4 regions of the Brenneria sp. L3-3C-1 genome follow, and region 1 is predicted to be linked to each of the others. Evidence: predicted binding sites of a transcription regulator. Region 1 holds the regulator's gene; each other region holds the start of a gene.
What was found. The regulator Fur, encoded in region 1, represses iron uptake genes when iron is present. The targets are predictions, from matches to a motif close to ATAATAATGAGAACNACTATCAA.
Positions count from the first base shown of each region.

Region 1 (2,206 bases):
GGCGGTTCTTATGCTCATTTATTTTCTATTCTGTGAACAATTTCATAACTCGCCATACACATAATTTTTTAAGTTTAAAGAGATTACGTTAAAAAATTTAATCACCAAGGGTCGTCAGCCGGGGCGACAACAGGAAAATGCGTATCAGCAAAATACCCGCCACAATTTACCGATGCTTACCGATACGAGTTTCTCATGCCGGGCGCGTCTGCTATTATTAGCCGATAAGTGGGTAAAACACGGCATCATACCATTAAGAATCAAGAGGTTATTCAATTCATGGCACTCATAGGAATTTTCTTTGGCAGTGACACTGGCAATACCGAGAACATTGCCAAGACGATCCAACAGCAACTGGGAACCGACGTTGCCGAAGTTCATGACATCGCCAAAAGCAGCAAAGAAGATCTTGAAGCGTTCGATATTTTATTGCTCGGTATCCCTACCTGGTACTACGGGGAAGCGCAGTGCGACTGGGATGACTTTTTCCCTACGCTGGAAGAGATCGACTTCAGCGGTAAACTGGTTGCCTTGTTCGGCTGCGGCGATCAGGAAGACTATGCCGAGTACTTCTGTGACGCCATGGGCACCATCCGCGATATCATTGAACCGCATGGCGCGACGATTATTGGACACTGGCCGACGGAAGGGTATTACTTTGAAGCCTCTAAAGGTCTGGCTGATGACAACCACTTCATCGGTTTGGCCATCGACGAAGATCGTCAACCCGAACTGACCAGCGAGCGCGTTACAGCCTGGGTAAAACAGATCGGCGACGAACTGAATCTGAAAGAACTGGTAGGCTGAGCCGATTCTCTGGCTCTGATGACACTCTCGTCAGAGCCAGATTGATAGAAAAAACCTCTCATAAAAATTGATACATTTTTTTAACTTCTCCTTATAAGTATGTACAATACCCACATCGGTTCTGTGCGTTCATTGAACGTTCCTCATTTACCAACAATACATTGCATGGTACACCTGTAGTGTATGTGGAAATAATATTGTTAACATTCCATGGTTTTCATTTTGAATGCGCAGTTCTATAATTGGGACGTTATTACATTTTTTGAGCCGACCGATGACATAGGCTAGGTAGCCTCCATTGATAAGTAAGCAACAGGACTAAATCCGCATGACTGACAACAACATCGCATTAAAGAAGGCCGGCCTGAAAGTCACTCTTCCAAGACTGAAAATTCTGGAAGTGTTGCAGGATCCGGAGTGCCATCACGTCAGTGCGGAAGATTTATATAAGAAACTGATTGATATGGGTGAAGAGATTGGTCTAGCGACCGTCTACCGCGTACTGAATCAGTTTGATGATGCGGGGATCGTAACCCGTCATAATTTTGAAGGCGGTAAATCCGTTTTTGAACTGACGCAGCAGTATCATCATGACCATCTGATTTGTCTGGATTGTGGCAAAGTGATTGAATTCCGTGACGAATATATCGAAGCACGCCAACGCGAAATAGCGGAAAGACACGGTATCAAGTTGACCAACCACAGTTTGTATCTGTATGGCCATTGCAGTGAAGGGGATTGCCGTGAAGACGAAACCCTGCACGATGCAAGAAGATAAATCGACCGCATAAAAAATCGCCTGAAGCGATTTTCAGACCATTGACATAGCCTGTTATTAGGGAGAGCGTGGCGAGGGGTCGTAGCGGCGTAAGCCGCCGACAAATTTGCCAGGAGCAAATTTGAACAGCATTTATGCTGGCCCGCAGGGTGGGGCACAAGGATGTGTCCCATAATGGCCCCTCGGTACGGTAGGCCCGGGTATCTCAGGCTTACAGACGACTTTGTCAGCAACCTCTTTTCAACGTCGCTTGCGACGATCCGTAGGGTGACGGACTTCCTGTCCGTCATAAAATAAAACCGCCGAGGCGGTTTTATTTTTGTTTTACTCTGTAAGCCAATCCCGCTATCACCCCACCCAGGTATCCCGCAGGCCTACCGTGCGATTAAACACCAGATGCTGCGCGCTGGAATAAACCCGATCGGCGCAGAAGTAGCCTTCGCGCTCAAACTGATACGCTTTTTCCGCTTCCGCCTGCGCCAGACTCGCCTCAACGAATCCCTGCACCACTTTCAGCGATTCCGGGTTGATGGTTGACAGGAAATCATCCGCCGCCGCCGGATTGGCGACGCTAAACAGACGATCGTACAAGCGGAACTCCGCCGGCAACGCATGCGCTAC
Region 1 is NZ_JAEMHF010000002.1:191,869-194,074, forward strand. Features, by position in the region: gene fldA (flavodoxin FldA) at 280-807, shown strand; gene fur (ferric iron uptake transcriptional regulator) at 1,136-1,585, shown strand; gene glnS (glutamine--tRNA ligase) at 1,934-2,206, opposite strand, start outside.

Region 2 (2,206 bases), on a different contig from region 1:
TTCGGTCTCGGCGCCGCGCTGGCCGGCGTGGCGCTGGCCGCACTGTCGGCCTCGCTGCGTCGGCTTGAAAACCTCAACCCGCCGCAGCCGGCATCATCGGCGGGAAATTAATGCGCGCCAAAGTATTTTTCCAGCCGATCCAGCATATTGCTGGCGCTGTAGTAGTCCAGACGAAAGGTATCGTTGCCCATGGCGTAAACCTGCCTGTCCCTGACCGCCGGTAAATGGGCGACAAACGGGTTGGCGAGCAGTGGCTCGATGCTCTCTTCATCTGTGGAAAACAGCAGGTAGGTATTGCCGTTCAGCCCGTCTGCCATCTTCTCGCCGGACAATTGCACCAGATCCTTACGCATGCCCATGCTGTGGTTTCCTCGTACCGCATCAGGTACGGCGGCCAGCTCGAAACCCAACTGTTTAAGCAACTGGCCCTGCGCCGAGTCGATAGTCCATAAATTGGCGCCCTTGCCGTCTTCCCGCCAGACAAAAGCGCTGACCGGCTGCGGAGGCAACTGCAAACGTTGCTTCACGGCGTTCAGCCGGTCGTCGAATTTCGCGATCACCGCCCGGGCCTGCTCTTCGCGTCCGGTGGCGTAGCCCAATTGAGAGGCCAGTTCCTGCCAGCTTTTATCATCATAGTTAACCACCAGTACCGGCGCGATAGCGCTAAGCTGTTGACGCAGCGCCAGGGCGGAATCGCCTCCCGTGGCGGCGACCACAATCAGATCCGGCGCTTCGTTGGCTATCGCTTCGGCATTAGGCTTGGTTTCATAGGTTTTTTTTACCTTACTTTCGAGGGCGACGTCACCCCACTGGCGCAGGAATCCCTGACTGTCGGAAACGCGGGAGCCCGGGCTGGTGGCGGAACTGGCTATGACCGGCGCGTCAATCGCCAATAGGGTGCCGGTAACGGTGACGCTGGTGGAGACGATGCGCTGCGGCGGCGCCTTGAGCGTGAGCGTGCCGTCAAGGGTCTGAATCTGTCGCGGCCAACCTTCGATAGCCGCATTGTCCGGTTTCGTTGCCGCGCCGGTTTCGGTTTTTCCGTCGCAGGCGCTCAGCATTAACGCCAACACCGGCAGCAACGCATAGCGCCAGCCCGAGAAATAAAATACCGCTCTCATCACCTAAACCTCTTATCGCTTAAACATAAAATTGGGGGACGTGAAGCTCGTTTTCCTACTGTTGACAATGCGAAAGCATCGTCATAAGTTGTTACGCAAACCTATTAATGATGATAGTTATCATAATCGTTATCATTATGAATTATACCGGAGGTTGCGAGTGTACCGTTTGATTAGGGACAATGTCACGCAAGAGGAGAACCGTGGCTGGCAGCCAGATTCAGGGTTCTTTTTCAGTTCTCCCTTCCGTAGCCTGTATACACAAGGTCGTTTTATGGCGTTGACGACGCCCGCCGGCGATGGCTTTGATACCGGCGGCGTCTTTCAGCGCACGCTGCAACAGGCGTTTGCGCGCGCAAGGGCGGCGGGCATCGCCGAACCGGTGGTGGTTGGCGCCATCCCCTTTGATGCGTCCCGTCCGTCGGCGCTGTTTATTCCCCGGCAAAGCCACTGGTTTTGTCGCACCGGCCTAACCATGCCGGTACTCAATGATTGTCCTTCATTACCGGATATCGTGACAACCCAGCCACGCCCAAACCGGGATATTTTTATCGATTTGGCGAGTCAGGCCGTGAGGGCGACGCGGGAGGGAAAATTAACCAAGGTCGTGCTCTCGCGCCTGCTGGATATCGAACTCAGCGCGCCGGTCGATCATCGGGTGCTGTTGGCGCGTCTGCTGGCTCGCGAACCCGACGCCTATCATTTTTACGTTCCCCTGGACGATGGCGCGCTGCTGGGCGCCAGCCCTGAGCTATTGTTACGCAAGTCGGGCCGTGATCTGCACTCCACGCCGCTGGCCGGATCGGCGGCGCGCGCCAACATTCCGCCAGCCGATCGGCGCGCCGGACAACAATTGCTGGATTCGGCAAAGGATGGTTATGAGCATCGGGTGGTGATTAACGAAATGCGCCGGGTGTTGACCTCCCGCTGTCGCCAATTGCACATCCCCGAGACGCCGCAATTGCTCTCCACCGCCACGCTATGGCATCTGGCGACCGCCATCAGCGGCGAAACGGCGACTGATGCCGACAACGCCTTGTCGCTGGCCTGTTTACTTCATCCTACGCCCGCGTTGTGCGGTTATC
Region 2 is NZ_JAEMHF010000004.1:48,896-51,101, reverse strand. Features, by position in the region: gene entS (enterobactin transporter EntS) at 1-111, shown strand, start outside; gene fepB (Fe2+-enterobactin ABC transporter substrate-binding protein) at 108-1,121, opposite strand; gene JG725_RS10765 (isochorismate synthase) at 1,291-2,206, shown strand, end outside.
Region 2: JG725_RS10765 (isochorismate synthase) is a predicted target of Fur. The motif match lies at 1,229-1,251, and genes of this name have one in related genera.

Region 3 (2,206 bases), on a different contig from region 1:
GTGGATTGAGCTTTGGCGCGCCGACGGAAATGGAAGTGCGGATGGCGCGGCTGGTGACGTCGCTGGTGCCGACCATCGACATGGTTCGCATGGTCAACTCCGGTACAGAGGCGACCATGAGCGCGATCCGTCTGGCGCGCGGTTTTACCGGGCGCGATAAAATCATCAAATTCGAAGGCTGCTACCACGGACACGCCGACTGCCTGCTGGTGAAAGCCGGCTCCGGCGCGTTAACGCTGGGGCAACCGAACTCCCCGGGCGTACCGGCGGATTTCGCCCGCCATACCCTGACCTGCACCTATAACGACCTGAGCTCCGTACGCGCCGCGTTTGAGCAATATCCTCAGGATATCGCCGCCATTATTGTGGAGCCGGTCGCCGGTAATATGAACTGCGTTCCGCCGTTACCCGAGTTTTTACCCGGATTACGCGCGCTGTGCGATGAATTCGGCGCGCTATTGATTATCGATGAAGTGATGACCGGCTTTCGCGTCGCCCTCGCCGGCGCACAGGCGCACTACGGGGTGGTGCCTGATTTAACCTGTCTGGGGAAAATCATCGGCGGCGGCATGCCGGTCGGGGCGTTTGGCGGCCGACGCGAAGTGATGCAGGCGCTGGCGCCGACCGGGCCGGTTTATCAGGCCGGGACGTTGTCCGGCAACCCGATCGCCATGGCCGCGGGTTTCGCCTGCCTTACGGAAGTCGCCAAACCCGGCGTTCATCAAACGCTGACCGAACTAACGCAGCAGCTGGCGGCGGGGCTGCTGGCGGCGGCCAAAGCGGAACATATCCCGCTGGTGGTGAATCAGGCAGGCGGCATGTTCGGCCTGTTCTTTACCGAGGCGAATAGCGTTACCTGCTATCAGGACGTGATGACGAGCGACGTAGAACGCTTCAAGCGCTTCTTCCACATGATGCTGGAAGAAGGCGTCTATCTGGCCCCTTCCGCCTTTGAAGCCGGCTTTATGTCGCTGGCGCATACCCCGCAGGATATCGAACGCACGATAGAAGCCGCGCAGTTCTGCTTTGCCCGGTTGTAACCGCCGACCAAGCCACTGCGTTTCTTAAGCCGCGCCCGATCATCAACATGATAGGGCGCGCGCATCTCTGACTGACCCACGCTATTTCCCTGCCGCCGAGCGGAAAGCCGATCGCGCCCCCCGCGCCGTTAACCACCGCTCGGCCGCTGTCTGTATCCACAACAAGCAAACCGCGATTTCTTGTCTTTTTTTGCCCCATTGGTGAGCGCTTACGTTTATTTACAATAATACTTATAATGAGTATTATTCGCATTCAAATTATTAACTACATCACACTCATTGCTCGCCCCAATACCGCCGCGCCGGTCTGGAATCAGGCCTAGCGGTACGCTGGTTTTAAAATATTCAGTAAAAAACAATAACTTTATCATAAGGAATGCCCATGTATTCACAGACCGTACCGGTGAGGGAAAACCGGCGTATTGACAACGCCGCATTTAGCGGACCAGAAAGCAAATACGCGCTTTCCCTTATCGCTATCTTAATCGCTTCGGCCTTGACCGCCCCTGACGTTCTGGCCGCCGATGAGAGCGCGAATGTCGGGGATACTCTGGTCGTCAGCGCCAGTCCGGGCAACGACGCGGTCGACAGCGATACGGACTACAGCGTCAAAACCACCAGCGCCGGCACGGGGCTGTCGCTAACCCCGCGCGATATTCCGCAATCGGTCAGCGTGATAACCAAACAGCGCATTCAGGATCAGAATCTACAGAGCATCGGGGAGGTATTACAAAATACCACCGGCATTGCCACCCAGGTGATCGACAGTGAGCGCACCAGCTTTTATTCGCGCGGATTCTACATTAACAACTATCAGTTTGACGGTATTCCCACCACCATGACCGAAGCATGGAACTTCGGCGACGCGGGTTCAGACACCGCCATTTATGATCGCATCGAAGTCGTGCGCGGCGCGACGGGGTTGTTAACCGGCGCCGGCAACCCCTCCGCATCGGTTAATATGGTGCGCAAACATGCCGACAGCCGCGAGTTTATCGGTTCGGTATCGGGCAGCTATGGCAGTTGGGACAATCAACGCTACGTCGCGGATTTGTCCGCCCCGCTTAGCCAGTCCGGAGACGTACGCGGCCGCGTTATCGCCGGCTATCAGGATAATGACTCTTTCCTTGACCGCTACCACTACCGGAAAAAATTCCTTTACGGCG
Region 3 is NZ_JAEMHF010000008.1:148,119-150,324, reverse strand. Features, by position in the region: gene hemL (glutamate-1-semialdehyde 2,1-aminomutase) at 1-1,040, shown strand, start outside; gene fhuE (ferric-rhodotorulic acid/ferric-coprogen receptor FhuE) at 1,423-2,206, shown strand, end outside.
Region 3: fhuE (ferric-rhodotorulic acid/ferric-coprogen receptor FhuE) is a predicted target of Fur. The motif match lies at 1,271-1,293, and genes of this name have one in related genera.

Region 4 (2,206 bases), on a different contig from region 1:
TCCGCTTTCACCGTCAGGTAAACCGGTTTTTCCGGGCGCGGTTGAGGCGCGGCGGAAGAGGCGGGCAGGTCTACGCGAATGTCCACCGTTGCCAGCGGAGCCGCCACCATAAAAATGATCAGCAGAACCAACATGACATCAATAAACGGCGTCACGTTGATGTCATGCATCTCGCCATTGTCGCTCACATCATCGTTCAAGTGCATGGCCATGGCTTATCCCACCCGCAGTTTATGCGTCGATGACGCCACCCGGTTGTCATTGCTGGCCGCCACATCCAGATCGCGGCTCAGCAGCAGCAGCACCTGTGCGGCAACATCCCCCACCAGCGCCTTATAGCCGGCGATCCAGCGGGCGAAGACGTTATAAATCACCACGGCGGGGATGGCGGCAACCAGACCAATCGCCGTCGCCAACAAAGCCTCGGCGATACCCGGCGCGACGACGGCGAGATTCGTGGTCTGGGTTTGGGCAATACCGATAAAGCTATTCATGATGCCCCATACCGTACCAAACAGCCCGATAAACGGCGCCACCGCGCCGACCGTCGCCAGATAGCCGTTTCCACGTCCCATATCACGCCCGGTCGCCGCGACGCGACGTTCCAGACGAAAAGCGGTACGTTCTTTAATGCCGTTGTTGTCGTCAGAACGGGCCGACAACTCTATTTCATTCTGCGCATCCGCCAGCAGTCGCTGCGCCACGCTGCCCGCTTTGAAGGCTTCTACGGTTGTTGCCGCATCATCCAGCGTTCTAGCCTGTTCCAAAGCCTGATATTCACGGCGCAGGCGACGCTTGGCGCCCATCAACTCCACGCTTTTACTGAAGAAAATCGCCCAGGTGATGACGGACGCCAGCAAAAGACCAATCATGACCGTCTTCACCACCCAATCGGCATGTTGATACATACCCCAGACAGAGAGATCGGTTTGCATCAGGTTATTCGTACCCGGCGACGCGCTGGTGGGCAGTGAAAGCGGTGAAGGGATCAGTGTTTCCGGTGTTGTTGCCGTAGCGGGAGAATCAGGGGCGGCGGAAAGATCAGGAATAACCGATGTCGCAGTATCGCCGGTGCTGTTCTCACCGGACAGCGGCGTTGCCGCAGGCGCTGCAAACGCATTTCCACTGAGTCCGGCAGTCAAAAGCAGAATAACCAGCACGCTACCGGAAAATACGCTGAACGCGCTACGTTTTTTTTGCCAGGCTGATGACACCTGTTGATTAATGTTACTGACAGCCGTATTCACGCTGTGCCTCCACCGTTAATCCATCACTAATGACACAAGAAATCAGCCTGAAATAATATCAAACCCTGAGCGAATTGATAGTTATTCTCATTATTATTTATAGTTGTTGAAGTATTTTTTTTCGTACTTACGCACGATCTGCTACCTCGTTTGCATCAGAAATAAGGGCATACATAAAGGAGAGAACAAGCTTGTCGGCAGCACAGAAAATGCCCTGAGGCATCAAATCCGCCGGCATAGGAGGTGGTATTTATATGCGGATAAAAAACGCCCGATGCAATGCATCGGGCGTTTTATCTGACCAGGACGATAAGAAAATCATCAATCCAGATAAGGAATTACAGCGCCGCGATCGTCGCCTGCTGTTCCAGCAATTTCGCTTTGGCAACGAAATAGCCATCCAGTTTTTCACGCTCTTTGGCAACCACGGCTTCCGGAGCGCGTCCCACAAAACCTTCGTTGGACAGTTTGCTTTCGATGCGGCCGATTTCAGCTTCGATTCTAGCCACTTCCTTCGCCAGACGATCCAGCTCCGCGGCCTTATCGACCAGACCGGCCATTGGGATCAACAGCTCAGCCCCTTCGACCAGTTTGGTCACGGAAACCGGGCCTTTATCACCCGCCGGCAGCAGCGTAATGCTTTCCAGACGCGCCAGCGTCTGGATAAAGCTGCGGTTCTCTTCTACCCGACGCCGGGCTTCAGCGCTGGCATCGCGCAGCAACACTGCCAGCGGTTTACCCGGGGCAATGTTCATTTCCGCACGGATGTTACGCACGGCAATAATCGTCTGCTTGATCCATTCGAGATCGTTCAGCGCCTGCGTATCTTCCTGTGCCGCATCGTACTCAGGGAAAGGCTGCAACATTATCGTATCGGCGGTAATGCCTTTCAGCACTTTCACCCGTTGCCAGATGGTTTCCGTGATAAACGGAATGATCGGGTGCGCAAGACGCAGCAG
Region 4 is NZ_JAEMHF010000004.1:139,552-141,757, forward strand. Features, by position in the region: gene exbD (TonB system transport protein ExbD) at 1-212, opposite strand, end outside; gene exbB (tol-pal system-associated acyl-CoA thioesterase) at 216-1,247, opposite strand; gene JG725_RS11130 (valine--tRNA ligase) at 1,586-2,206, opposite strand, start outside.
Region 4: exbB (tol-pal system-associated acyl-CoA thioesterase) is a predicted target of Fur. The motif match lies at 1,322-1,344, and genes of this name have one in related genera.